DNA from 2 places in the Methylomonas sp. MgM2 genome. Region 1 is predicted to be linked to the other one. Evidence: riboswitches for the same ligand, from Rfam matches in the RefSeq annotation. Region 1 holds a riboswitch; the other holds the start of a gene.
The links. A riboswitch is a leader RNA that binds a small molecule or an ion and turns the genes downstream of it on or off. The one in region 1 is predicted to bind cyclic di-GMP.

Region 1 (3,140 bases):
CATGCGAAAGAATAGTTATCAGGGGGCGACAGATGGTGGGGGTGTGGGTCTGATTCCCCCATCTCTCCAGTCGTTTGTTAGCGGTCTGTGATGCCAGTCCCTGCACATACCGCAAAATAAATTTTGATACGGCACGATAAGGGGATATTAGGAATTCTGAACTATTGTGCCGCCCCTTTATTGACACTAAGTCAACTTACATCGGTTGGGGAAGGCTGAAAAACCTCCCCAACTTCACATCAGTAGCCGATCAGCATCCTCCTTTTGCGTCCACTAGTTTTTAGACGCGTTGGCTGATTTTACGAACGTCCACCTTGTCCACCGCGACCTGTCACCTTGACGTTAGTTGTTTCAGTCACCGAGTTGTTACCAGTATTCACGTCATTTGAAGCATTTACAGTCGCCGTCCAAGTAATAGTGGTACGCGCGCCCACGTTAATGGAGAAAAGCTGGATAAATGATTGACTCGCACCTGCTGCAAGATTGTTGAAATTAAAGGTCCATGGAGAGCCTGCGATGGTAGCGCCGTTCGCTGCGACGGCGGTCACCGTGACGGTACCCGTTGCAGAATTTGGCCCCGCGTTAGCGACAGTTACAGTGAATTCCCTGCCTTCGGTACCGTCTACCATTTGTACAGGCACTTGCAAGCCGGATTGCTCGCTGATTGACACGTCATAGGTTGCACCGCTAGAGGCGTCACAAGTCAACGGGGTCGCATAGTCGCTTGGCAACGGCCAAGTATGCATGAAGTCGATGACCGCACGTGTGTCGTCGGCGGCCTGCGCGAAGCCGACAATGTTGAATGCCGTCAAATTTGGGTTTCCCATAAGTTCAGGAATTGCATCAAGGATCGGGCCTTCTACAATCCCGAAAGTGGGTGTCGAATCAAGCACTTTCAAATACTCGAACCAGCCAGGTTGAGGATTGCCATCTGGGATGTAAGGAGGATTAGGCAGCGAGATAAAATTTGCAGTGCGGTTATAGTTGTAATTTCCGTAGTCAAGAAAACACTTCCTAACCATCTGCACCACACCCTTTACTTCTTCTTTTACGTTAATACATTTCTTGGGCAGGTAAGTCGTTACGCTCTCGTCTGTCAGGCCGACAATCTGGTTGAGGTAGACCACCATGTCCACGCTGACCTTGCCTGATTTGTCTGCGGCTGCGCCAACGCCTCTGGCCGCAGTGTCGAGCACATTGCCGAGTACATTATTAGGGTCGGTCAGGCTAATACCGAGGTCGCCCGTTAGCATGAGTTGTCTGTAGATCGCCAGGTTCTGTAGCGGCGAGTCAATGGCGCCCGACGTTATCACGCCATCTGTATTGGTGCTGGTGACCAGTCGTCCGGCAGGATCCAGCGTGACACAGCCGGCGGTGGACAGATTGACGATGACGTCCTGCAACTGCTGTTGAAGCACCGTTTCTGGTGAACGCACCACGCTGGTACGCCCGAAGTCGACCTCTTGCGTGAGTGTCGCATACTCAGGGAGGACTGCGCAGGTAGCAGGATCGACTGGAATGACAGTACCGTCTGCAGCTAAAGGCCGTTGACAAGAATCGGTTGTGAGTATGGGAACACCATCGGCGTCGCGATAAAGAACAAATAAATCCCCGAGATCAGGAGGTTCGCTGTCACCATCCCCGCCGGGATTAGCTGGTTTGCCTGGTGTTCCCCCCGGCGCAGCCATTACGCTCGCGCCAAATGCGCATAATCCCATGGTTATCGCCGTAGCCAATAACATAGGACGGAATTGTTTTAACGTTTTCATGATATTTCTCCCGTTAACCTAAAACTTAGGTATTTGTTGAAAATATTTAATGCAATATCTGTCAATTGGACATAAATCTATTTTTTTGCAAAAAAAAAAGCCGGACTACCTTCCGTGACTATGACGACGTCACTTTCGGCAGTCCGGCTTTCCTTTAGGATCCGCGACTTTCTGCCCCTACTTTGCAATAGGTTTAGCGAAAATAAAATAAAATCGATAATGCATATATCGTTATTTTCAAAACTTTTCAACTGAGTATTTCAGTCAACTTTTGAATACTATGAAACGCTCGGTGATTAGATGATCTTTAAACTCAATGATATGACCATCCTTAAGGATTTATGCCAAGGTCAATGTCCGATTTAACTTATTAACCAGCCATTTATTGAAAAATGGCGACTGCCTCTTCCTGGTCGTTATGCAAAGCTTTGCATAACGGCCATTACGTGAAGTTTCCTTTTATGTGTGGCGGACTTGGCGTAACCATGAGAAAGCTAGCTTTAAAGACCCTATCTCGCTCGCACTCTCTGCATAATTTCCATGATTTGAAACAAACTTTCAAATACACAAAAAGGACGCGATATCAGCGCTTATTCCTGTCGATCTCATCAGACCTTTCAAATAATCACTATTTATTAACATGATGGATAAATTCCGCATGATCATTTTCTGTAGGGAACTAATTTAAGGCGAAAAAAGCTATCTGTTGTGCTGAGGGTTGTTTTCTGAATTGAATAACAGAAAATCCACTCCTGAAGTTTGCAAAAATTATGACCGGCTTTTTATCTGGCTGCCTTGCTGAATCCGTTTGATTCCTGATGTGAACTATTCGAAACCAGGCACTGTGTATAAAAGGAAACTCCACATAATGGCCGATTTGACGCTGCCCGCTCAATCCCGATTCGCTCGGGATTCAATCCAAACGCCTCTTTCATTTCTATGCGTCGTAATTTCCAGCCCGGCCTCCTGATAATGCCGGTAACGTTGGCGGCCGGCCCGCTTGCATTCCTCGCTGTTGTCTAAGATTTCCAGGATGCGCTTGGTCGGAGGCTTTACGGGCGGGAAATGGCTGGACAGGTTGACAATGACGTTTTGCCATTCGACAGGAATATCATCTCCGCCGATCAGGATGGTATTTTTATAGTCTGGCAAACCGCCTTGATAAAGCTGATGCGGTACGAAACTGCCGGCCCGGAAGGTCCATAACAACTTGTCGATTTCAGCCGCTTGCTCGGAGTCATCCGTAAGTACGTAACAGAATTCGCCGCTACGGTAGATTTTCTCGATCAGTTTGCAGGCGAAATCCCGGCGCTCGTGCTGTGAGGTTGAGGCCAGGACGTAGAAGAATATCTCAGGACGCTGCACGATTGA
Region 2 (3,140 bases), on a different contig from region 1:
AGTTTTTTATCGGAGTAACCGGTCCGTCTGAAGCGGGGTCTGCCGAAGATCCGGAATTACAAGCTCTGAACGAAAAGTTGGATAGCGTTTCGAAACAGCAAGAAGGGAAGTTGCAAATTATGGACGGCCCCCATATCGGACGGATTCTGACGCTTAAGAAAGCAATGACCCGGTTGGGACATCAAGGCTCCGGTGTAATCGTAATTTCCAGGCGTAAGGATGGTTATCACCTATCCGCGCTACAGGGACATGACGGCTTGAAACTTAATTATCAACCTTTAGGCGATAGAACCGTATTATTGCAAAATAATGACGTCATCACGGTCGACAACACGCCGATGCAGTTCTTCAAAGAGTGATGCCGTGTCGGAATGTGCGCTCGAAGAAAAACGCAATTTCCAACGGTTTGTTTACAATGCAAAAGCGATCCTGGTCGGCGATGAATTCACCTTTCCTTGTCGCATTATTGATATGTGCCTGAAAGGCTGCCTATTGGAGTTCGAACGGCCTTGGTCCGGATCGGCGGGCGACTTTTACACGCTGATACTTGGCTTATCGGAAAAAGTTTTTATCAATATGCAACTTCAATTTGCCCACGGACAAGGAAAGCAAATCGGATTCAAATGCAACCGCATCGATATTGATAGTATGACCAGCTTGCGCCGGTTGGTGGAACTCAACTTGGGCGCTAGCGTTATGTTGGAACGCGAACTTTCGGCTTTGGGCAAATTGAAGAAGTAAATTTATCGATAGAAACGGAAAACGTTCGCTGTTCCGACAAAGGCTATTTGATCGTCTGTGTCGCTGTTTCGCCGTTCCATCCTCGATTTCTATCCACCCATTTCATGCTTAGCCAATACCATAGCGTCATCGGCAGCATCATTGCAAACCAATCCCAATCATCGATTAAGAAAAGCTTGCCGATCCATGGCGTATCTAAAAAGAACATGCTCCATGGAATGCAATACAAACTGAATAGCAAGCTACTCCAGATCAATAGCAAAGCGCCTTTTCGAGTTTCTATGCTAGATAAAGCGAAAAAAACCCAAAGAGGCATATTGTTGTCTTTTTGCATGTAACATCCCTTGGTAATGAGTTCAAAGTTAGCTCGCTGTAAAGCATATATGGTGCCATTTTATCAGGGATATTTTATAAACGGCTCTCATTTTTGCAATTAATTTCCTAAGAAATCGGCTTAATAGTATGCGGACGGCCTAAACCGTAGTGCCCTTTTCGCTTGGATTTTCGAAAAAAATAACGTTAGGGTTTGGTAGCGGTTTAGATGACTGATAATTGTCTTATTGAGCTTAATTAAGGCGTATAACTTAATATTTTTTATTAAATAACATAGATTAATTAAAAAAATAGGGTATTTAGCATATTAGAGGATATTTTAATTCATTGATTCTGACTGTTATACTGGGTTTTGGTGTGAAAATTGATATAACTCATTGGTTTTTTACGGTTTTCTCAGAAATGGACGAGGCGGACAACGGACGGTCTAGGTTGAAGTTAACCGAATAAACCATGCCACACCCGTCGCGAGGCGGGGCCGGAAAGCCACGGTTCTTGCCAGTAATAAATATGAACAAGAAAGCCGGGCCGCCTCTCGATTGTGATGGAGAGGGCCGCAACCAGGTCAGCACCTGCGTTGGGGACATCACTATTTAATCATACGTTAAACAGTGAAGAGGATCGAAAATGAAGAAAAACAAATTACTTGGCATTGCAGCAGGCATCGCAGCAGCGCTGGCTATTACACCATCGGCCCATGCGCATCAGTATTACAATCTAACCGGTGTTGGCGCTGTAGGTTCCGCCGATTCAGCGATTGGCTTCGGCATAGCCAACAGCATCAACGGCACCGATGGCGTATCCGCCAATTCCAACGGCACCAACCGCATCGCAAATGGCACAAACACCTACGATCCGCTAAATCCTGGCGTCAATAACCTGATACCCGGTACCGGCACTGCCGCTACCACGGCTACTGAAATTCCCGGTAATCTGCCTTATATGTGGTATTCCGGCCAACACAGCACAGCGTTGGGCGTGACCAAGCGTGAACATTTTACCGGTTCGAGTGTAACCGACAACACAGGTAATATGTTGAGCGGATTGAGTTCTACAGCGGCAAACAATACCAGCTTGACGCTGCCGAATGGTACGGTGCTGAATGCCCCTGCCGGCACAAACTGGGGTACCAACAATACTTCCAGTTTATGGAAAACGTATAACGACAAAAATACCGGTTCCAACGCTGCCACTTGGGGCACCACCATGGTCGATCTGCCGGCGAACGGCGATCATCCTTATTTAGCTGTGGCCGGCAATTCCACCGAAACCAGTTTAGGCCTGGATTATGGCTTGATTCACATCAGCTGTGGCGCCAATTCCGCAGAGGCCAACTGTGCGAGTGATGGTGACGTATTAACCACAATCACTATCCAAAACGATAGCGATTATGCCCAATATAATGGCTTGCTGGACGTGGCCTTGTATCGCAACGTTGACACCAGCCTGACGTCTGACCGCAACGCACTAGATACTTTCGGCGCTTCCGGTTTCCAAGGTTCCAGCCTGGGCGACGCCATCTGGACAGCCAGCATGAGCAATGTCGGTGACACTCTGTTTTATTCATTTATATTCAATCAGTCCGAGTGGCTGGCGACCGGTACGCCTGGTTATGAGACCAATGGCTTTTATACGCTGGTGATTGGCGCACATGGTGGTACTGGCGATGTAGCTGATGCCGTTGCTTATGATGTGCTAGTCACCACCTCGCCGGTACCGGTACCTGGCGCCGTCTGGTTGTTTGGAAGCGCTTTGGCTGGATTTATGGGCTTTGGGCGCCGTAAAGCTAGTGTTGTAGCTTAATTTCCACGTGTGGTTGCCGGCCCTGGTGCCGGCAATCGATTTGTTTTGGTGTAAAAATTTGAAGGGGGGACTTATCCATGACCTATCTTAATCTAAATAAATTGGCGTTGGCGGGCGTCATCGGCACCTTGCTGACGGCATCCGGAACCGTGAGCGCCCATGTCACCTATAACACCAACGGTGCGCCGGACAATTCAGACGGTTCCAATGCCGGGCCTTGGACCGAGGGTGATCCCGGATACACCGGCAATTTGCCTGCCACT

Region 2: linked by a shared signal. The riboswitch ahead of ACW73I_RS16855 (hypothetical protein) and the one ahead of ACW73I_RS14825 (hypothetical protein) in region 1 are both predicted to bind cyclic di-GMP.

What each region holds. Positions count from the first base shown of each region.
Region 1 is NZ_JBSYXO010000019.1:90,210-93,349, reverse strand. Features, by position in the region: gene ACW73I_RS14825 (hypothetical protein) at 300-1,769, opposite strand; cyclic di-GMP riboswitch class I at 1,904-1,977, opposite strand; gene ACW73I_RS14820 (DNA polymerase III subunit chi) at 2,661-3,134, opposite strand; gene ACW73I_RS14815 (leucyl aminopeptidase) at 3,121-3,140, opposite strand, start outside.
Region 2 is NZ_JBSYXO010000025.1:43,985-47,124, forward strand. Features, by position in the region: gene ACW73I_RS16840 (FHA domain-containing protein) at 1-359, shown strand, start outside; gene ACW73I_RS16845 (PilZ domain-containing protein) at 364-741, shown strand; gene ACW73I_RS16850 (hypothetical protein) at 785-1,075, opposite strand; cyclic di-GMP riboswitch class I at 1,520-1,610, shown strand; gene ACW73I_RS16855 (hypothetical protein) at 1,702-2,877, shown strand; gene ACW73I_RS16860 (hypothetical protein) at 2,955-3,140, shown strand, end outside.